One region of the Kitasatospora sp. NPDC101157 genome, then DNA from elsewhere that is predicted to be linked to it. Evidence: predicted binding sites of a transcription regulator. Region 1 holds the regulator's gene; the other holds the start of a gene.

Region 1 (10,935 bases):
TCGGCGCTGGGGCCTGCCTCATCCCATCCGTGGTCTCGTGTGCCGCTCGGTCTCCGGGGCACCAGGGTACGCCGCGAGCGTGATCGCTGCGGCGGGCGGCGGGGCCGCACCCGACGATGCTGCGGCAGATCGCGGGGCGGCGCGAACCCTTTTTCACGGGTGGCGGCGGGCCGGGACGGGGACCCGGGCGAGGTCCTCGGCGAGCACCAACTCCCCGTCGAAGTGCTTGCGGGCGTCGGCCAGGTGCTGGCCCAGGTCCGGGTAGCGCTGGGAGAAGTGGGTCAGCACCAGGGTGCGCACCCCGGCCTCGGCGGCGGCCTTGGCGGCCTGGCCGGCGGTGAGGTGGCCGTGGTCCTCGGCGAGCCGGGCGTCGGCGTCGGTGAAGGTGGCCTCGACCACCAGCAGGTCGGCGCCCTCGGCGAGTTGGTGCACCCCCTCGCACAGCCGGGTGTCCATCACGAAGGCGAACCTCTGGCCCGGCCGCGGCTCGCTGACCTCGTCCAGGCTGACGGTGCGGCCGTCCACCTCGATCGCGCCCTCGTGCTGGAGCCGGCCGACGGCCGGGCCGTGCACGCCGGCCGCGGCGAGCCGCTCGGGCACCAGGCGGCGGCCGTCCGGCTCGGACAGCCGGTAGCCGAAGGACTCCACCGGGTGGTCCAGCCGGACGGCGTCCAGCGCGAATCGGGCGCCGGGCGCGGGCAGCGGGCCCGGCTCGTCGATCGGCCGGGGCCGCAGCACGGCGGTCTCGTGGTAGGCGGTGGCGTGCCGCAGCCGCTCGAAGTAGACCTCGCCGGAGGCCGGGAAGTAGACGTCCACCGGGTGCGGGACCCGGTCAAGGTTGATCCGCTGGATCACCCCGGCGAGGCCCAGGCAGTGGTCGCCGTGGAAGTGGGTCACCGCGATCCGGGTGATCTGGGTGGCCGAGACCCCGGCGCGCAGCATCTGCCGCTGGGTGCCCTCGCCGGGGTCGAACAGCAGGCCCTCGCCGTCCCAGCGGAGCAGGTAGCCGTTGTGGTTGCGGTGCCGGGTGGGCACCTGGCTCGCGGTGCCCAGGACGACCAGTTCGCGCTGCGACACCTGGGATCAGACCATGCTCTCGGTCATGCGCTTGCCGCCGAGCACGTGCACGTGGGCGTGGAAGACGGTCTGCCCGGCGTCCGCACCGGTGTTGAAGATCAGCCGGTAGTCCTCGACGCCCTCGTCCCTGGCCACCGCACCCGCCTCGGCGAGCAGCTCACCGGCGATCTCCGGCTCGGCGGCGGCCAGCGCCGCGGCGTTCGGGTAGTGGACGTGCGGGATGACCAGGACGTGCACCGGGGCCTTGGGCGCGATGTCCCGGAAGGCGAGGACGCGGTCCGTCTTGCGCACCACGGTCGCCGGGATCTCGCCCGCCACGATCTTGCAGAACAGGCAGTCGGGCTGCGGCTCGCCGGCCATCGGTTTCTCCTCGGTTCGCTGGGTTCTTCGTTGACGTGGGCCGTACTGGCGGCAGCCTAGCCGAGCCGTCCGACCGCCTGCTGGTACTCCTGCAGGTGCTTCCAGCGCACCGAGCGCATCCCGACGACGTCCCCCTCGGACAGGTCGAAGTCCTCGGAGATGAGGACCACCGCCAGGAAGACGAAGCCGAGCAGCCAGCGCCGGGTCAGCCGCCAGGTGTTGGGGCGCATGACCCGCTTGCGGCGCACCACCCGCATCGCCAGGATCCCCTTGCCCACGCTGAAGCCGGTCAGCCGCGCCAGCACCACCTGGTTGAGGAAGGAGGCGAGCAGGCCCGCTCCCAGGAACGCCACCCAGAACGGCACCACCGGGCTCTGGACGGCGGCGTGGCCGGCCGCGTGCACGACGGGCTTGGCATGCTTCGCGGTGTTGTCGTCGGCGATGGCGGTGGCGAAGCCGAGGCCGAAGGCGAGGACGAAGTCGAGCACGATCGCCAGGAAGCGCCGTCCGGCGTACGCCTCCGGGGGGCACGGCGGCAGTGCGGGCTGCGCCTGCGGGTGGGGGCCCTGCCCGTACGGCTGGGGTTGCGGGTACGGCTGGGGCTGGCCGTACGGCTGGGGTTGCGGGTACGGCTGGGGCTGGGCGTACGGCTGCTGGGCCTGCGGGTACGGCTGCGGAGGCTGCGCGTACGGCCCCCGGCCGTACGGGTTCGCCCCGTAGCCGTTCGGCGGACCTTGCGGATCCTGCGGGTACTGCGGGTACTGCGGCGGCGGATAGCCCTGAGCCATGCTGTGCTCCCCCGTGAGCTGTCGATCAGATCAAGATCGCGATCAAGGACAGCCCCGCATCCTACCCACGCCCCGGGGCGGGGGGTCGGCCCCGACCTCCCGCCCCGGACACCGCCACTACGCCCAGGGCAGCCGCGGCCCCGAGCGGGCCGGGGTGCCGGCCAGGGTCTCCAGGGCGATCCGCACGCCCTCGGCCAGCTGCGGGTCCTCGCCGGCCGCCCAGTGGTGCGGGGCGAACGGCACCTCCACGTCCGGGTCGACGCCGTGGTTCTCCAGGCCCCAGCCGTAGTTCTCCAGCCACATCGCGTACTTGGGCTGGGTGACCAGGGTGCCGTCGACCAGCTGGTACCTGCTGTCGATGCCGATCACCCCGCCCCAGGTGCGGGTGCCGACCACCGGGCCGATCCCGAGCGCCTGGATCGCGGCGTTGACCACGTCGCCGTCCGAGCCGGACAGCTCGTCGGCGAGGGCGACCACCGGCCCGCGCGGGGCGTCCATCGGGTAGGGCACCGGGTGGTCGGTGTCCCGGATGGCGTACCAGCCGACGATCCGCCGGGCCAGCTTCTCGATCACCAGCTGCGAGGTGTGGCCGCCGCGGTTCTCCCGGACGTCCACGATCAGGCCCTCCCGGGCCATCTCGGTGGACAGGTCGCGGTGCAGCTGGGCCCAGCCGGCCGTCTGCATGTCGGGGATGTGCAGGTAGCCCAGCCGGCCGCCGGACAGCTCCCGCACCGCGGCCCGCCGCCCGGCCACCCAGTCGTGGTAGCGCAGCGCCTCCTCGTCGGCGAGCGGGACGACCACGGGATGGCGCTGGTCGGTGCCGTCCTTGCCGGCCACGGTCAGCTCGACCGGCTGTCCGGCGGTGCCGGCCAGCAGCGGGGCCGGGCCGGTGACCGGGTCCACCGGGCGGCCGTTGACGGCCAGTACGGCGTCGCCGGGGCGGATCGCGGCGCCGGGCGCGGCCAGCGGCGAGCGGGCCCGGGGGTCGGAGGACTCGCCGGGCAGGATCCGGGCGATCCGCCACCGATCGCCGTCCTTGACCAGGTCGGCGCCGAGCAGGCCCTGCCGCCGGGCGGGCTCGGTGTAGCGGCCGTAGGGCACGACGTAGGCGTGCGAGGTCCCGAGTTCGCCGTGCACCTCCCAGAGCAGGTCGACCAGTTCGTCGTGCGAGCCGACCCGCTCGACCAGCGGCCGGTAGCGGTCCAGGATCCCGGCCCAGTCGAGGCCGCCGAGGTCCGGGCGCCAGAAGTTGTCCCGCATCAGGCGGCCGTTCTCCGCGTACATCTGCCGCCACTCGGCGGCCGGGTCGACGGTCACCCGCAGCCGGGTGAGGTCGACGGCGGTCCCGTCGTCCTCACCGCCCGCCTTGTGGTCGGCCGGGACGATCCGCAGCTCACCCTCGTCCAGCACCGCCACCCGGGTGCCGTCCCCGCTGACCGCGAACCCGTCGACCCCGTGCACCAGTTGCTCGGCCCGGCGCTTCCTGAGGTCGAAGCGCTCCAGCACCGGGCGGGGCCGCTCGTCGTCCAACGAGGCCGCCTCGTCGCCGAGTTCGCCCAGCAGCGGCGCCCTGGTCCACAGCACCCCGTCCTTGGCGGCACGCAGCGCATGGAAGCGGCCGCCCTCGACCGGGAACGGCAGGATCCGGTCGGCGATGCCGTCCAGGTCCACCCTGGTGGCCGGCGCGGCCCCGTCCGCCCCCTCCTCGCCGTCCGCCTTGCGGGCCCTGGGCTCGTCCTCCTCCCCGCCCGGCGGGCGGCCGGCCCGCTGCGGCCCGAACGGCGACGGCGTGTCCGCGGCGAGGGTGACCAGGTACGGGCGGCAGCCGTTCGGGAAGGACAGGTCGAAGGCGTGCGCGTCGTAGACCGGGTCGAAGTTGCGCACCGACAGGAAGGCCAGGTAGCGGCCGTCCGCGGTGAAGGCCGGCGAGGTGTCGACGAAGCGCTGCTGAGTGACCTCGCTGACGGTGCGGGTGGCCAGGTTCGCCAGCACGATCTGGCGCAGCGAGTACGGGCCCATCCGGTGCACCGGGCGGGACCAGGCCAGCCAGGCCGAGTCCGGGCTGAACACCAGCCCGCTGACCTCGCCGTCGGTGCTGCGGTCCAGCTCGTGCACGGCGCCGTCGGCCAGGGCGACCAGCAGCACCCGGCCGTCGTGCACGCCGAGCGCCGCCTGCTTGCCGTCCGGGGAGACCACCAGCGAGTTGACCCGGCCCAGCCGCCCGGCGGCCAGCCGGCGCCGCTCGGGGTCGTGGACGGCGGGGGCGTACTCCAGGGCGTCCTCGCCCTCGGCGTCGGACACCCACAGCACGCCCTGCCCGCCGTCCTCCCCCGGCACCACCCGGACCAGCCGGGCGCGCACGCCCGGGGACTCGTCCAGCACCCGGGCCGGGCCCTCCCGGTGGGTCAGCCAGTGCACGCTGCCGCGCACCACCACGGCGCTGGCCCGCCCGGTGCGGTCGGGGGCGGCGGACTCCAGCCAGTGCGCGGCGGGCACCGGGCGGGGGCGGCGGCCGGTGCGCGGCCCGGCCAGCCGGACGTCCAGACGGCGGGGCACGGCGGTGTCCAGGTCGTCCAGCAGCCAGAGGTCGCCGGCCCGGTGGAAGACCACCCGGGTGCCGTCGGTGGCGGCGTTGCGGGCGTAGAAGCCGTCCGGGTGGCTGCTGTGGCGGCGCAGGTCGGAGCCGTCCGGGCGGCTGGACCACAGCTCCCCGACGCCCTCGTGGTCGGACAGGAAGGCGATCCGGCCGCCCGGCGCCCCCTCGCCGGCGACCCACAGCGGGGAGTCGAGCTGCCCGTCCAACTCCTCGTGGACGCGGGCGAACCGGTCCCGTCCGATCCACAACTTGCCCGCCCGGCCGCCCCGGTAGCGCTTCCACCAGGCCGGCTCGCGGTTGTTGACCGTCACCAGCAGCACGCGCTCGCCGTCCGGCTCGAAGGCCAGCCCGCCGACCGGCCCGTACGGCAGCCGCGCCGCCTCGCCGCCGTCCAGCGGGACGGCGTGCGCCCAGGTGCGCCGCACGCCGGAGCCGCCCGCGCCGGTGGTGGCGATCGGGCGCCCGTCCGCCGTCCAGCCCTGCACCCGGGTCTCGCCGTTGCCCCAGTACGTCAGCCGCCGGGACGGCCCGCCGTCGACCGGCACCACGTGCACCTCGGGGGCGCCGTCCCGGGTGGAGGTGAAGGCGATCAGCCGCCCGTCCGGGGAGAACCTGGGATGGTGCACCGGCAGGTGATCGGCGGTCAGCCGCCAGGCCCGGCCGCCGTCCAGCGGGGCGAGCCACAGGTCGTCCTCGGCGACGAAGGCGACCAGGTCACCGTGCAGATGGGGATGGCGCAGATAGGCGCCCGGGAAGGTGCTCACGGAGTCCGTCACCCGGTCAGCGTAAGCAGGTGCGGGTACGATCCGCCCCGATTTCCCGAGAACTCCGGGCAGGCGCGCGGGAGTTACGCCCAGCGGCCGGTGCGCCCCAGCAGCAGCGCCCCGGCGGCCACCCCGGCGGTCGAGGTGCGCAGCACCGAGGGACCCAGCCGGTACGGCGCGGCGCCCGCCTCGGCGAAGGCGGCCAGCTCCTCCGGGGAGACCCCGCCCTCCGGGCCGACCACCAGCACGATGTCCCCGCCGGCGGGCAGCGCGGCCTGCGCCAGCGGCTCGGCGCCCTCCTCGTGCAGCACGGCGGCCAGAGCGGCCTGGGCCAGCAGCGGCGCCAGCTGCCGGGTGGTCACCGGCTCGCCCACCTCGGGGAAGCGCAGCCGGCGGGACTGCTTGCCCGCCTCCCGGGCGGTGGCCCGCCACTTGGCGAGCGCCTTGGCGCCGCGCTCGCCCTTCCACTGGGTGATGCAGCGGGAGGCGGTCCAGGGGACCACCACGTCCACGCCGACCTCGGTCATGGTCTCCACGGCCAGCTCGCCGCGGTCGCCCTTGGGCAGCGCCTGGACCACCACGATCCGCGGCACCGGCTCCGGCTCCCGCCGCACGGCGTCCACGGTGACGTCGATGGCGTCCTTGCCGAGCACCTCGGCGACGGTGCCGTCCACGCCGAGGCCCAGCCCGTCCGCCAGGGTCACCGCCTCGCCGGCCGTGAGCCGCTTCACCGCCGCCGCGTGCCGCCCCTCCGCGCCGTCGAGCCGCACCACGGCCCCGGGCGCGGCGGCGGCGATCCGCTCGGTCTCGACGACGAAGACGGGCGCGGTCATGAGGGGGACCTTTCCGGAAAGGGGCCTGCGGCCGAATGGGGACAACACGGAAGGGGTGCCAGGGAACCGACCCCGGCACCCCTTCCGGGACGACTACCGGCCGTTGAAGGCGTCCTTCAGGCGCGAGAACAGGCCCTGCTGGCCCGGCGCGAACTGGCCGGACGGCCGCTCCTCGCCGCGCAGCATGGAGAGCCGGCGCAGCAGCTCCTCCTGCTCGGCGTCGAGCTTGGTGGGCGTCTGCACCTCGACATGCACTATCAGGTCGCCGCGGCCGCCCCCGCGCAGGTGGGTGATGCCCCGGCCGTGCAGCGGGATCGACTGGCCGGACTGGGTGCCGGGCCGGATGTCGACCTCCTCCAGCCCGTCCAGGGTCTGCAGCGGCACCTGGGTGCCGAGCGCGGCCGCCGTCATCGGGATGGTGACGGTGCAGTGCAGGTCGTCCCCGCGCCGCTGGAAGACGCTGTGGGAGGTCTCGGCGATCTCGACGTACAGGTCGCCGGCCGGGCCGCCGCCGGGGCCGACCTCGCCCTCGCCGGCCAGCTGGATCCGGGTGCCGTTGTCCACACCGGCCGGGATCTTGACCGTCAGGGTGCGGCGGGCCCGCACCCGGCCGTCGCCGGCGCACTCGGGGCACGGGGTCGGCACGACGGTGCCGAAGCCCTGGCACTGCGGGCACGGACGGGAGGTCATGACCTGGCCCAGGAAGGACCGGGTGACCTGGGAGACCTCGCCCTTGCCGCGGCACATGTCGCAGGTCTGGGCGGAGGTGCCGGGGGCCGCGCCCTCGCCGTTGCAGGTGGTGCAGGTGACGGCGGTGTCGACCTGGAGTTCCTTGGTGGTGCCGAAGGCGGCCTCCTCCAGGGTGATCTCCAGCCGGATCATGGCGTCCTGGCCGCGGCGGGTGCGCGAGCGCGGGCCGCGCTGGCCGGCCGCGGCGCCGAAGAAGGCGTCCATGATGTCGGAGAAGCCGAAGCCCGCCGCGCCGGCGCCGAAGCCGCCCGCGCCACCGCCGCCGCCGGGAGACAGCGGGTCGCCGCCGAGGTCGTAGACCTGGCGCTTCTGCGGGTCGGAGAGCACCTCGTAGGCGGCGTTGATCTCCTTGAACCGCTCCTGCGTCTTCGGGTCCGGGTTGACGTCCGGGTGCAGTTCGCGTGCCAGGCGCCGGAACGCCTTCTTGATCTCGTCCTGCCCCGCATCCCGTCGGACGCCGAGTACCGCGTAGTAGTCCGTGGCCACCAAATGCTCCGCTTGTTCCGCCTGTAGTAGTGCGACTGGACACCGCCGCCGGACATCCGGCGACGGCTGTTTGCTACGACTCGGCCAGGATCTGGCCCACGTACCGTGCCACCGCTCGCACCGCCCCCATTGTGCCCGGGTAGTCCATCCGGGTCGGACCGATCACACCCAGTTTGGCCACGCTCTCGTCGCCCGAACCGTAGCCGACCGAAACGACCGAGGTGGAATTCAGCCCTTCGTACGCGTTCTCCCGCCCGATCCGGACCGTCATCGCGGCGTCCGTGGTCTCACCCAGGAGGCGGAGCAGGACGACCTGCTCCTCCAGTGCCTCCAGCACCGGCTGGATGGTGAGCGGGAAGTCGTGCCCGAAGCGGGTCAGGTTGGCCGTGCCGGCCAGCATGATCCGCTCCTCGTTCTGTTCGGCGAGCGCCTCGAACAGCGTCGCCAGGACCGTACTGACGGTAGGCCGGTCGGCCTGCTCGAAGGCCGCCGGCAGGTCCTCCAGCAGGCCCGGGACGTCCGGCAGCCGCTGGCCGGCCGCCCGCGCGTTGATCCGCGACCGCAGGTCCGCCAGCACCGTCTCGCCGACCGTGCCCGGGCAGTCGATCATCCGCTGCTCGACCCGGCCGGTGTTGGTGATCAGCACCAGCATCACCTTCGCCGGGGCCAGCGCCACCAGCTCGATGTGCCGGACGGTGGAGCGGGTGAGCGAGGGGTACTGCACCACGGCGACCTGCCGGGTCAGCTGGGCGAGCAGCCGCACCGTCCGTCTGACCACGTCGTCCAGGTCGACGGCGCCGTCCAGGAAGTGCCGGATCGCCCGGCGCTCCGGAGAGCTCATCGGCTTGATCTCGGCGAGCCTGTCGACGAACAGCCGGTAGCCCTTGTCGGTGGGGATGCGCCCGGCGCTGGTGTGCGGCTGGTGGATGTACCCCTCCTCCTCCAGCGCCGCCATGTCGTTGCGGACCGTGGCCGGGGACACTCCCAGGTTGTGCCGCTCCACCAGGGCCTTGGAGCCCACCGGCTCCTCGGTGCCCACGTAGTCCTGGACGATCGCGCGCAGCACGGCGAGCTTGCGGTCGTCCAGCTGGCGGACCTCACCGGCCATGGGGCACGCACCTCCGTCTTCGCACGTTGTCCGTCTGTGATGCTGTGAGCCGCTCCTCGGACGGCCCCGACCTTGGCACTCTGCACACGCGAGTGCCAAAACCGTACCTGCCAGTGTACGGCCCGGGTCCTACCGCAGGAACGGCCCGGCCGGGGTGATCCTGCCCGCAGTTCCGGACGGCCGCCACGACACTCCGCGTGCGCGGGTGGTGCCCCGGGGCCGTCCGGGTGGCAGCATCGGAAGCGACGGCGAACGGAGGAGCAGGAGATGTCGAGCTCGGGCCAGCACACCCGTTTCGCACCCGACCGCGGTCTGACCGGCCGCATGGTCGCGACGATGTTCGTGATCGGGCTGCTGTACGTCGGTTTCACGGGCCTGCTGATCGCGCTGCTGCGCGGGGCCTGGCCGCTGATCGTGCTGATCTCGGGCGGGCTGTTCGTGGCCCAGTTCTGGTTCAGCGACAAGATCACCGAGCGGGCCATGGGCGCCCGGCCGGTGACCGAGGAGCAGTTCCCCCAGCTGCACGGCACGATCGACCGGCTCTGCGCCCTGGCCGACATGCCCAAACCCCGCGTGGCGGTCGCCGACAACGACATGCCCAACGCTTTCGCCACCGGCCGCAACCCGCAGAACGCCGTGGTCTGCGTCACCACCGGCCTGCTGCGCCGGCTCGAACCGGAGGAGCTGGAGGGCGTCCTGGCGCACGAGCTGTCGCACGTCGCCCACCGGGACGTCGCGGTGATGACCATCGCCGGCTTCCTCGGGGTGCTCGCCGGGGCGATCACCCGGATCGCGATGTACGGCGGGTTCATCGGCGGCAACCGCAACAGCAACGACCAGAACGCGGCGATCGCGGCGCTGGTCATCCCGCTGGTGTCGATGGTCGTCTACGCCATCAGCTTCCTGCTCACCCGGCTGCTCTCCCGCTACCGTGAGCTGGCCGCCGACCGGGCCGCCGCCCAGCTCACCGGCCGGCCCAGCGCCCTGGCCTCCGCCCTCACCAAGGTGACCGGGCAGATCGCCGCCATCCCCACCGAGGACCTGCGCCGCTCCCAGCCCTACAACGCCTTCTACTTCGCCCCCGCGCTGAGCGCCCGGGAGACCGCCTCCCAGCTGTTCTCCACCCACCCGACGCTGGAGAAGCGACTGGCCCAGCTGGCGAAGATCTCCGAGCAGCTCGGCCGCTGACCCGTTCCGACCCCGCTCACGAAAGGACCGACGTGGGATTCCTGGACGCCCTGTTCGGCCGCACCAAGCCCGTGAAGCCCGACCTCGACCAGCTGTTCGGCGTGCCGTCCGCCGCGCTCACCCTGGAGGCCGGGGCCGGGTTCCTGCCCACCGGGCTCGGTTCGGTCTGCTTCGCGGCCGTCGAGGGCGCGGCCTTCGTCCAGGTGGAGCAGCAGGTCCGGGCGCTGCTGGACGCCGACACCGAGCGCGGCGGCGTCCCGGTGGAGGCCTCCAAGGACGGCTACGGCTACTCCTGGCTGCTCGCCCGGCACGCCCCCGAGGAACTGCCGGAGCTGGTGAACGACCTCCACGCGGTCAACAGCGAGCTGGAGGCCAACGGCTTCGGGCCGCAGCTGCTCTGCTCGCTGGTGGGCTTCCGCAACGGGGAGGGCCAGTCACTGGCCCTGGTCTACCTCTACAAGCGCGGCACCTTCTACCCCTTCGCCCCGATGCCCGGCGGCGGGGAGCGGCGCAACAGCCCGCTGGAGCTGCAGGTCAACGCGATGCTGGCGAACGACCTGCGGCTGGAGAAGGACCTCGGCCGCTGGTTCCCGGTCTGGGGCGCGCCGGGCCTCTGACGGTCCGTCCGTATAGTCGCCCCCATGCGCAGCCACCAGTACGGACCCGACCTCACCCCGCCGTGGAAGAAGCAGCAGCCGGCACCCGAGGTGCCCGCCGAGCGGGACCTGGTGGTCGAGGAGGCGGCCACCGGCTACTGCGGGGCGGTGGTGCGCTGCGAGAAGACCGCCGAGGGCTTCACCGTCACCCTGGAGGACCGCTTCGGCAAGCACCGGGTCTTCCCCATGGTGCCGCGCGGCTTCCTGCTGGAGGGCAGGGTCGTCACCCTGGTCCGCCCCGCCGCCCCGGCCCCCTCCCGCGGCCCGGGCCGTACGGCCTCCGGCTCCGTCGCCGTCCCCGGCGCCCGGGCCCGGGTCGCCCGGGAATC
Region 2 (10,935 bases), on a different contig from region 1:
TGCTGGGCCACCCGGACGGCCCCCGGCGACATCCCGAGCACCTCGCCGGTCTCCTCCGCCGACAGTCCGGCGGCCACCCGCAGCAGCACCAGTTCGCGCTGACGGGCCGGCAGGTTGGAGAGCAGTTCCTTGGCCCAGGCCGCATCACTGCTGAGCAGCGCCTGCTCCTCCGGGCCGAGCGCCTCGTCCGGGACCTCCGGCAGGTCGTCCTGCGGCACCACGGTCGAGCCGGGGCCGCGCATCGCGGCCCTCTGCAGGTCGGCGATCTTGTGGGCGGCGATGCCGTAGACGAAGGCCTCGAACGGCCGCCCCTGGTCCTTGTACCGGGGCAGCGCGCACAGCACGGCGACGCAGACCTCCTGGGCCACGTCGTCGACGTGGTGCCGGGCCCCGCCGGGCAGCCGGACCAGCTTGGCGCGGCAGTACCGCAGCGCGAGCGGGTGGACGTAGGCGAGCAGCGCGTCGATGGCCGGGCCCTCGCCGCGCACGGCGGCCGCGACCAGTTCGCCGACCAGGGGCGAGCCTCCCGTGCCGAGCACCGGGGGGCGTCCCGGACCGACCTCGGCAGCGGGGCCGCCGGATTCCGCGTACGACGGATCGTGGCCCGGGTCGGAGGGCTCGGCCTCCCCCGGGTCCGCCTGGCCGGCCACACCGGCGACATCGTCGCGCATCGGTCCATGGTGCCTGGTCGACCGGGAAAACGCGGCACCGCGTCCGGAGTTGTGCACCGGAACGTTATGCGCTGCGGCGCCGTACGGCGTGCCGCGCACCACCGGCCCCTCCTGCACCGTGCCGCCTCCCGCCCCGCCGCCCTGGGTGGTCCCGTCCGTCGCGCCGTCCGCCGAGTGTCCTGCGGCTGTGTGGTTCGCCGCAGTGCCTGTCCGCTGGTCCCCGAGGTGCTCCACTCCTCCATGGTGCAACCTCGGGACCGTAACGTCACACGCCTGTGCGGCCCCCGCTCCGGAATTCGACGGCGGCGCGCCGCGGCCGACGGCGGCGCCGGTGGTCAGCGGACCAGGCCCCAGCGGAAACCCAGCGCCACCGCGTGGGCGCGGTCGGAGGCCCCGAGCTTCTTGAACAGCCGTCGGGCGTGGGTCTTCACGGTGTCCTCGGACAGGAACAGCTCGCGCCCGATCTCGGCGTTGCTGCGTCCGTGGCTCATGCCCTCCAGCACCTGGATCTCACGTGCCGTCAGGGTCGGCGCCGCGCCCATGTCGGGGCTGCGCAGCCGGCGCGGGGCGAGCCGCCACGTCGGGTCGGCGAGCGCCTGGGTGACGGTGGCCCGCAGTTCGGCGCGCGAGGCGTCCTTGTGCAGGTACCCGCGGGCGCCCGCGGCCACCGCGAGCGCGACGCCGTCGAGGTCCTCGGCGACGGTGAGCATGATGATCCGGGCGCCCGGGTCGGCGGACAGCAGCCGCCGGACCGTCTCGACCCCGCCGAGGCCGGGCATCCGGACGTCCATCAGGACGAGATCGGAGCGGTCGGCCACCCAGCGGCGGAGGACCTCCTCCCCGTTCGTCGCGGTGGTGACCCGGTCCACACCGGGTACGGTCGCGACGGCGCGGCGAAGCGCCTCGCGGGCGAGCGGGGAATCGTCGCAAACGAGAACGGAAGTCATGACCGTCGTCCTCCGCAGCTGATCCGCGTCACGTTGAGCCTCCTGGCTGGTACGAACCTCTCCGACACGGCCGATCGGCGACAGACTTCGTACTGATCGCCCCGACTTGCCCGCGATCGTTCCCGACGTCCGGCGCCCGCTAACCGCCTCCGCACTTCCAACGACCGTCACTCGAATGAGTTACGGCCCTCAGGCCGTCTCCACCACTGTACGTGGCCAACCCATTACCGATCAGCCGCAGCGCGGTGCACACGCCGCACTTTTGCGCAGCTCGCGCGCGGTCGGCGTACGACCCGCACACCGGTGCGGCGTGTCGCGCGCCCCCCGGGCCACCCGATTGCCACGCCCGGGCCCAACGAAAACCCTTGCCCACTTTGCCCGTTTTTATAGCTTTCCTATGGTCATTGACTGTTGTGCCCGGGTGTGGGTGACTTGTCCATGGAGTTGCCTTAAGTCATATTTCCAGGTGTCCACACCAGCGCGGGACGCCCCGCCGGGCACCGCTCGGCAGCAGCCCGCCGAAGAGCCCGGCTGCCGCCGACCGCCTCTGAAGGGAATGAGCCATGGCAGATTTCTCCCGCCTCCCCGGTCCCAACGCGGACCTCTGGGACTGGCAGCTCTCGGCAGCCTGCCGCGGCGTGGACAGCTCGCTCTTCTTCCACCCCGAGGGCGAACGCGGGGCGGCGCGCAGTTCGCGCGAGGCCAGCGCCAAGGAGGTGTGCATGCGCTGCCCGGTGATCGCGGAGTGCGCCGCGCACGCCCTGGCGGTCCGTGAGCCGTACGGCGTCTGGGGCGGGATGACGGAGGACGAACGCGAGGAGATGCTGGGCCGCTCGCGGCACCGCCTGGTGGAGGTCCCGCTGGCCCCGCCGGCGGTCGCGCACCGCTAGACCCGCATCCGCGGTGCGCCGTGGAGAAACGTTTCTTCGCGGCGCCTCAGGCCGCTGCCGCGCCGTTCGGGGGCGCCGGGGCCCCCGCCACCGACCGTCAGCGGTCGGCCGCCGCACCCGCCAGCCGCTCCCGCATCAGCGCGACGGCCGGGACCTCGGCCAGGTCGGGCAGGGTCAGCGCCACCACCTGGCGCACCGCCGGCACCCCGGAGGCCGTCCGCACCGGCACCGTCGACACGCCGTCAGGACGCACCGACTGCAGGGCCAGCCGGGGCAGCACCGCCACCCCGAGCCCGGCCGCCACCAGGCCGACCACCGCCGGGTAGTCGTCGGTCGCGAAGTCGATCCGGGGCTCGAAGCCGGCCCCCGCGCACAGCTCCACCAGGTGCCCCCGGCACTGCGGGCAGCCGGCGATCCACTGCTCCCCCGCCAGTTCGGCCAGCCCCACCGGACCGCCCCGCCCGGCCAGCGGGTGGCCGGCCGGCAGCAGGCCCACCAGCGGGTCGTCCAGCAGCGGGGTCACCACCAGGTCGGACCAGTCGGTACCGGCCGACAGCTGCTGCGCCTCCAGGTTCGCCTCGGCCCGCGCCTCCCGCGGCGAGCCGTGCGCGGGCCCGGGCGCCGCGGCCGCACCGTCGGACTGCGGGTAGCGGAAGGCCAGGGCGATCTCGCACTCGCCGCCGCGCAGCATCGCCAGCGACTCCGGCGGCTCGGCCTCGACCAGCGACACGCGCACCCCCGGATGGCTGTCCCGCAGGCGGGCGACCGCGGGCGGCACCAGGGTGGAACTCGCGGTCGGGAAGGAGACCAGCCGCACCCGCCCGGCCCGCAGCCCGGCGATCGCGGCGACCTCCTCCTCGGCGGCCGAGAGCCCGGCCAGGATTCCGGTGGCATGCTTGAGCAGGACCCGCCCGGCCTCGCTGAGCTGCATCCCACGGCCCGAGCGGACCACCAGCGGGGTGTCCACCGACTTCTCCAGGGCCTTCATCTGCTGGCTGATGGCAGGCTGCGTACACCCCAGCTCGCGGGCGGCGGCGGAGAAGGAGCCGGTGCGGGCGACGGCACGCAGGACGCGCAGATGGCGGGCCTCGATCATGCCTCAGTTATAAGGCAATCTTTGCATTCTGCAAAATTCTACTGATAGTTGAAGCCTGGAGCACCGCCCCGCACGACCGGAGGCCCGGCCCGCTGCCCCTCGCGGGGTTGCGGACCGGGCCTCCGGTCAGGCGTTCGGCGTCAGTGCGAGTGGCCGTGGCCGCCGTGGGAGTGACCGGCCTCGGCCTCCTCCTCCTTCTTCTCCACCACGAGGGTCTCGGTGGTGAGGAGCAGGGAGGCGATCGAGGCGGCGTTCTCCAGGGCGGAGCGGGTGACCTTGACCGGGTCGATGACGCCGGCCTTCACCAGGTCGCCGTACTCGCCGGTGGCGGCGTTGTAGCCCTGGCCGATCTCCAGCTCGGAGACCTTGGAGGTGATGACGTAGCCCTCCAGGCCGGCGTTCTGGGCGATCCAGCGCAGCGGCTCGTGCAGCGCCTTGCGGACCACGGCGACACCGGTGGCCTCGTCACCCGACAGGCCCAGGCCGTCGTTCAGCACCTTGGCGGCGTGGACCAGGGAGGCGCCACCACCGGCGACGATGCCCTCCTCGACCGCGGCGCGGGTCGCCGAGATGGCGTCCTCCAGGCGGTGCTTGCGCTCCTTCAGCTCCACCTCGGTGGCGGCGCCGACCTTGATGACGCAGACGCCGCCGGCCAGCTTGGCCAGGCGCTCCTGCAGCTTCTCGCGGTCCCAGTCGGAGTCGGTCGCGGCGATCTCGCCCTTGATCTGGGCGACGCGGCCGGCCACGGCCTCGGAGTCACCGGCACCGTCGACGATGGTGGTGTCGTCCTTGGTGATGGTCACGCGGCGGGCGGTGCCCAGCACGTCCAGACCGGCCTGGTCGAGCTTGAGGCCGACCTCCTCGGAGATGACCGTGCCGCCGGTCAGGACGGCCAGGTCGCCGAGGATCGCCTTGCGGCGGTCGCCGAAGCCCGGGGCCTTGACGGCGACGGCGTTGAAGGTGCCGCGGATCTTGTTCACGACCAGGGTCGACAGCGCCTCGCCGTCGACGTCCTCGGCGATGATCAGCAGCGGCTTCGAGGCACCGCTCTGCAGGATCTTCTCCAGCAGCGGCAGCAGCTCCTGGATGGAGGAGATCTTGCCCTGGTTGATCAGGATGTACGGGTCCTCCAGGACCGCTTCCTGACGCTCCGCGTCGGTGACGAAGTACGGCGACAGGTAGCCCTTGTCGAACTGCATGCCCTCGGTGAAGTCCAGCTCCACGCCGAAGGTGTTCGACTCCTCGACGGTGATGACACCGTCCTTGCCGACCTTGTCGATCGCCTCGGCGATCAGCTCGCCGACCTGGGCGTCCTGCGCGGAGAGGGACGCGACGGCGGCGACGTCGTCCTTGCCCTCGATCTCGCGGGCGACGGACAGCAGGTGCTCGGAGACGGCGGCGACGGCCTTGTCGATGCCCTTCTTCAGGGCGGCCGGGCCGGCACCGGCGGCGACGTTGCGCAGACCCTCGTTGACCAGGGCCTGGGCCAGCACGGTGGCGGTGGTGGTGCCGTCACCCGCGACGTCGTTGGTCTTGGTGGCGACCTCCTTGACGAGCTGCGCGCCAAGGTTCTCGTACGGGTCGTCCAGCTCGACCTCACGGGCGATGGTGACACCGTCGTTGGTGATGGTCGGGGCGCCGAACTTCTTGTCGATGACGACGTTGCGGCCCTTGGGGCCGATGGTCACCTTGACGGTGTCGGCCAGCTTGTTGACACCGCGCTCCAGCGAGCGGCGGGCGTCCTCGTCGAACTGCAGGATCTTCGCCATGTTCCCTATTCCCTCGGGGCTGCGGCCGGCCGACCGGCCGCCGAACTACGTGAACCAACAACCACGCCCCGGGCCCCTGTCACTTGGGACACGGATCCGGGGCGGGTCGGAACGTCTTACTTCTCGGTGCTGTTACTTCTCGATGATGGCGAGAACGTCGCGAGCCGAGAGGACGAGGTACTCCTCGCCCTGGTACTTCACCTCGGTGCCGCCGTACTTCGAGTACAGGACGATGTCACCGACGGCGACGTCGAGCGGCAGACGCTGGCCGTCCTCGAAGCGGCCCGGGCCGACGGCCAGGACGACGCCCTCCTGGGGCTTCTCCTTGGCGGTGTCCGGGATAACCAGGCCGGAGGCCGTGGTGGTCTCGGCGTCGAGCGGCTGGACCACGATGCGGTCCTCGAGCGGCTTGATGGCAACCTTGCTGCTGGTGGTCACGTCCGAGCTCCCCTTCGGAGATTACGGGGTTTTCTAACGGGTAGGGGCGAACCTGCGGGCCTGCCGTCGCGGGGGTCAGACACACGTCTTCGCGTTAGCACTCCCCCACTGGGGAGTGCCAAGGACGACCATAGGCTGCCGTTAGCACTCAGTCAACCAGAGTGCCAACGGCGCGCCCGGCGGACTCGGGTCGCGGATGAGTAGCCGTACTCATGTGCGGGGCGCGGGCCCGCGGCAAGACTCCTGACATGACATCGATTCCGCTGCGCGTCGGCCCGTCCCGGCTCAAGGACGTGGCCCTCGCCCTGCTGGCAGTGCCCCTGCTCGGCGTCGTGCTCCCGTTCGCCGTCTTCTACCTCACCGTCTGCCTCGGCAGCGGTGCCGGCTCCGGGGACGACGGGGACGGGCGCATCTGGGCCTTCCTGGGTATCGGGATGATCGCCGCCCCGGTGGCCGCCCTCGTGGCGAGCGTCGTCGTGGCCGTGCGCAGCCGGCGGTCCGGCTACCAGTTCCTGACGGTCACCGCCGCGCTCTCGCCCTTCCTGGTCCCGGCGGTCCTCTCCTCGGGCATCCTGTGGCGGTGAGCCCGGCCGAGGACGCTCCTGCGCGTCCGCGGTTGCCCTGGGCGGTGGACCTGCTGGTGGCCGTGGTGGCGATGGTGTCGCTGGTGGTGGCGGCCGTCCTGGTGGCGCTGGTGACCGGCATCTACATGTGGGGCCACCCCGACCACTCGACGGCCGCCGCCGACACGGCGCTGGCCCTCGTCTTCGCGGTCCCGGCCGGGCTGGGCGGATGGTCGGCGTGGGGCAGCCGACGGCTCGGGTACCGGATCACGCCGGTCGCCGCCCTGGCGACGCCGCCCGCCCTGGCGTTGCTGCTCTGGCTGATCGACTGACCGGCGAGAATGAGCTCGTGGACACCGAGAACCTCCAGCCCCTGCTGACCCCCCAGGGCCAGGCCCTGCTCGCCGAGCTGCGCGAGTTCGCCCCCGAGGAGGAGCTGGCGCTGGCCACCCGGCTGCGGCGGGAGCACCCGGCGGAGCTGGTGTCGGCGGCGTTCGGCCAGGCGCGGCTGCGGCAGCGGGCGCGGGCGAAGTTCGGGGCGGACGCCGACCTGATGTACTTCACGCCCAACGGCGTCGAGCAGTCCACCCGGCGCAGCGTGGCCGAGTGGCGGGCGCGCCGCTTCGCCGGGTTGGGCGTACGGCGGCTGGCGGACCTGTGCTGCGGCATCGGCGGCGACGTGCTGGCGCTGGCCCGGGCCGGGATCGAGGTGCTGGCCGTCGACAGGGATCCGGCGGCCTGCGCCGCCACCGCGGCCAACGCCGCCGCGCTGGGCGTGGCCGACCTGGTCGAGGTGGTCTGCGCGGACGTCGCCGAGGTGGACGTGACCGGCTACGACGCGGTGTTCACCGACCCGGCCCGGCGCACCTCGCGCGGCCGGGTGTTCGACCCGGAGGCGTACGCCCCGCCGCTCTCCTGGGCCATCGAGGCCGGACGGCGGACCCCGATCGGCGCCCTGAAGGTCGCCCCGGGCATCCCTCACGAGGCCGTTCCCGCGGACGCCGAGGCCGAGTGGGTGTCCGACCACGGGGACGTCAAGGAGGCGGTGCTCTGGTTCGGCACCGGGGCGGACCGCCCGCACCGCGCAACGCTGCTGCCGCAGGCCGCCAGCCTGACCGGCGGCGATCTTCCCGACCCCCCGGCCGGCCCGGTCGGGCGGTACCTGTACGAGCCGGACGGCGCGGTGATCCGGGCCCACCTGGTGGCCGAGGTGGCCGAGCAGGTCGGCGGCCGGCTGATCGATCCGAAGATCGCCTACCTGACCTCGGACCGGCTGGTCGCCACCCCGTACGCGCACGCCTTCGAGCTCACCGACGTGCTGCCCTTCCACATCAAGAAGCTGAAGGCGCTGCTGCGCGAGCGCGGGGTCGGCACGGTGGTGATCAAGAAGCGCGGGATGGCGATCACCCCGGAGGAGCTGCGCCGTCAGCTCAAGCCCTCCGGGCCGAACACCGTCACGGTGATCCTCAGCCGCACCGACAACGGGCCGCTGATGATGCTGGGACAGCCGGTGAGGACGCCTCAGGAGGCCGGCGGCTGGATGTAGTCGTCCAGCCGGGCCACCGAGAAGCCCTGCTCCTGGATCCGGGCCAGCAGGTCCGCGAACATCTGGGTCATCGTGGCGCCCTTGAGCTCCTTGGGGCCGCGGAAGTGCGCCAGGATGATGTCGCCGGGCTTCAGCTTCTTGTCGCCCGCCTGGTACTGCATGTCGTGGATCTGCATCGACTCGCGCCAGAGCACGATCGCGCGCGGACCGCACTGCTGCACCGAGGTGTTGAGCGTCGGGGTGTTGGCGCCGTCGCCGAACGGCGGGCGGAACAGCAGCGGGGCGGTGCCGTACTGCTGGGTGAGCGCGGCCTGGTCCTCGCAGATCTCGGACTTCTGCTTGTCCGGCGGAAGCTTGCTCATCACCGGGTGGGTGACGGTGTGGTTCTGGATGTGGTTGCCGAGGGCCTGGAGCGGCTTGAAGTAGCCGTAGTCGTTCTTGACGATGTCCTTGGTCAGGAACATCGTGATCGGCACCTTGAGGTCGGTCAGCATCTCGACGAACTTCGGGTCCTTTTCGGCACCGTCGTCGATGGTGATGAAGACGACCTTGTCGGTGGTCTTCACGTCGCTGAACACCGGTACGGTGCCGGTGCGTTCGAGCTTGATGGGCTTGTCGGCGGGCGGCGCGGGGGCCGGGGCCAGCGGCTTGAGGTTCCACTTCGCCCAGGCCGCGGCGTCGCCCTCGGCCGGTGCCGCGCCGGGCGTGGTGGCCGCGGCGCTCGGCGCGCCGCCACCGCCGGACGGCTGGGGCGCCGCCGACGCGGCCCCGGTCCCGGCCGGTGCGGCGGTGCCGCCCCCGTTGTCGCCGCAGGCGGTGGTGAAGGCCAGCAGCGCCAGCGCCCCCGCCGCGTACGCCCTGGTCCTGGTCCTGCTCCGCCCGTCCCTGTTCACCGCACCGCGCTCCCGGTCCCGTCCAGCTTTCTCTCAGCTATGCACGGTAGCGGCCGTCGCGCGGTTCCCGAGCACGACCTACTCGACGTACTCGCTGGTGAAGGACCAGCGGTGCACCGGGCGGCCCAACAGCTCGGCCGGCGGGTCGGCGACCGGCGCGGGTACGCCCTCCCACCAGGTGATCAGCAGGACCCGCTCGCCGGGCGCGGAGAACAGCTCGGTCCGGGTCAGCCCGGCCGCGCCGCGCAGCGCGGGCAGCGCGGACTCCCGCAGCCAGGCGGCGAGTTCGGCCGCCCGGCCGTCCGCCGCGCGGGCCTCCCACATCGCGGCGACGGTCACGCGGCGCCCCCGCCGAGGGCGTCGTAGGCCTGACCGTGGACATGGGTGTGCGGCACGTGGACGTCGGTGACGGGCAACGAGGAGTCCGCCGACAGGTCGAAGGCGGAGGGGGCGCGGTCCCGCCACACCATCTCGGAGCCCAGCGCCGCCACCATCGCGCCGTTGTCGGTGCACAGGCCCGGCCGGGGCACCCGCAGCCGGATGCCGGCCCGGTCGCAGCGCTGCTGGGCCATCTCGCGCAGCCGGGAGTTGGCCGCGACGCCGCCGCCGATCATCAGGTGGTCGACGCCGTTGTCCTTGCACGCCTTGACGGCCTTGCGGGTGAGCACGTCGGTGACCGCCTCCTGGAAGGAGGCCGCGACGTCCGCGATCGGCACCTCCTCGCCGGCCCGGCGCTTGGCCTCCACCCAGCGGGCCACGGCGGTCTTCAGGCCGGAGAAGGAGAAGTCGTACTCGGGGTCGTTCTTCCCGGTCAGGCCGCGCGGGAAGTTGATCGCCTTCGGGTCGCCCTCGCGGGCCGTCCGGTCGACGATCGGGCCGCCCGGGAAGCCCAGGCCGAGCACCCGGGCGACCTTGTCGAAGGCCTCGCCGGCCGCGTCGTCGATGGTCGCGCCGAGCGGACGGACGTCCGTGGTGATGTCCTCGCTGAGCAGCAGCGAGGAGTGCCCGCCGGAGACCAGCAGGGCCATCGTGGGCGAGGGCAGCCGGCCGTGCTCCAGCTGGTCGACGCAGATGTGCGAGGCGAGGTGGTTGACCCCGTACAGCGGCTTGTCCAGCGCCCAGGCGTACGCCTTGGCCGCGCTGACGCCGACCAGCAGCGCACCCGCCAGGCCGGGGCCGGCGGTGACGGCGATGCCGTCCAGGTCGCCGGCCTTGACCCCGGCGGTGTCCAGGGCGCGCTGGATGGTCGGGACCATCGCCTCCAGGTGGGCGCGGCTGGCGATCTCCGGGACGACGCCGCCGAAGCGGGCGTGGTCGTTGACGCTGGAGGCGACCGCGTCGGCCAGCAGCGTGGTGCCGCGCACGATGCCGACGCCGGTCTCGTCGCAGGAGGTCTCGATGCCGAGGACGAGCGGTTCGTCAGCCATGGGGGGTGTCCTCAATGTCCTTCGGGTCGGTGCTGTCGGTGCTGGGGTGTTCGAGGCGCATCACCAGCGCGTCGATGTCGGCGGGCTGGTAGTAGCCGCGCCGGATGCCCACCGGTTCGAAGCCGTGGCGCTCGTACAGCCGCTGGGCGCGCTGGTTGTCCACCCGCACCTCCAGCAGCAGGTCGGCGCAGCCCCGGCGGGCGGCCTCGTGGATCAGGTCGGTGAGCAGCGCCGTGCCGAGGCCGGCGCCCTGGTGGCGCTCGTCGACCGCGATGGTCTGGACGTCTCCCTCGCCGGCGACGGTCATCAGACCGGCGTAGCCGACGATCGTGCCGTCCGCGGCGGTGGCGACCGAGTAGTGGCGGGTGCCGCCGGGGTGGGCCTCGGCGAGCTCGGACCAGAACATTCCGTGGGACCAGGCGTCCTCGGGGAACAGCCTGCGCTCCAGGTCCATCACCGGCTCGATGTCCCACCAGCGCATCGGGCGCAGGGTGGTGCCGTGGTTCACGCCGGGAGCACCGCCTTGCCCCCCAGAACCGTCTTGTAGCCGACCGGGACCTGGGCGTCCGGGCGGCGCAGGTACAGCGGCACGTTCGGCAGCAGCTCGCGCCCGGCGGCCAGCTCGGCGGCGGCGAAGCCGGCCAGGGCGCCGGCCGAGACGTGCTCGGGGCCGTGCGCGCCCGGGAAGGCCTCGG

Evidence for each region. Region 1 encodes HrcA, which represses chaperone genes, less so after heat shock. Its sites were predicted from a motif close to TTNGCACTCNGNNNNNCNGAGTGCNAA; they were not measured.
Region 2: groES (co-chaperone GroES) is a predicted target of HrcA. The motif match lies at 5,953-5,979, and genes of this name have one in related genera.

What each region holds. Positions count from the first base shown of each region.
Region 1 covers NZ_JBIWPL010000004.1:422,430-433,364, forward strand. Annotated here, with positions in the region: gene ACIRVF_RS11795 (ribonuclease Z) at 154-1,077, opposite strand; gene ACIRVF_RS11800 (histidine triad nucleotide-binding protein) at 1,084-1,437, opposite strand; gene ACIRVF_RS11805 (RDD family protein) at 1,494-2,225, opposite strand; gene ACIRVF_RS11810 (PDZ domain-containing protein) at 2,343-5,597, opposite strand; gene ACIRVF_RS11815 (16S rRNA (uracil(1498)-N(3))-methyltransferase) at 5,669-6,418, opposite strand; gene dnaJ (molecular chaperone DnaJ) at 6,512-7,654, opposite strand; gene hrcA (heat-inducible transcriptional repressor HrcA) at 7,728-8,762, opposite strand; gene htpX (zinc metalloprotease HtpX) at 9,030-9,950, shown strand; gene ACIRVF_RS11835 (hypothetical protein) at 9,983-10,567, shown strand; gene ACIRVF_RS11840 (DUF3097 domain-containing protein) at 10,592-10,935, shown strand, end outside.
Region 2 covers NZ_JBIWPL010000001.1:615,124-626,058, reverse strand. Annotated here, with positions in the region: gene shbA (RNA polymerase sigma factor ShbA) at 1-671, opposite strand, end outside; gene ACIRVF_RS02910 (response regulator transcription factor) at 1,007-1,618, opposite strand; gene ACIRVF_RS02905 (WhiB family transcriptional regulator) at 2,182-2,508, shown strand; gene ACIRVF_RS02900 (LysR family transcriptional regulator) at 2,606-3,604, opposite strand; gene groL (chaperonin GroEL) at 3,745-5,373, opposite strand; gene groES (co-chaperone GroES) at 5,506-5,811, opposite strand; gene ACIRVF_RS02885 (hypothetical protein) at 6,060-6,395, shown strand; gene ACIRVF_RS02880 (hypothetical protein) at 6,392-6,706, shown strand; gene ACIRVF_RS02875 (methyltransferase domain-containing protein) at 6,724-7,920, shown strand; gene ACIRVF_RS02870 (polysaccharide deacetylase family protein) at 7,896-8,813, opposite strand; gene ACIRVF_RS02865 (hypothetical protein) at 8,892-9,152, opposite strand; gene tsaD (tRNA (adenosine(37)-N6)-threonylcarbamoyltransferase complex transferase subunit TsaD) at 9,149-10,240, opposite strand; gene rimI (ribosomal protein S18-alanine N-acetyltransferase) at 10,233-10,721, opposite strand; gene tsaB (tRNA (adenosine(37)-N6)-threonylcarbamoyltransferase complex dimerization subunit type 1 TsaB) at 10,745-10,935, opposite strand, start outside.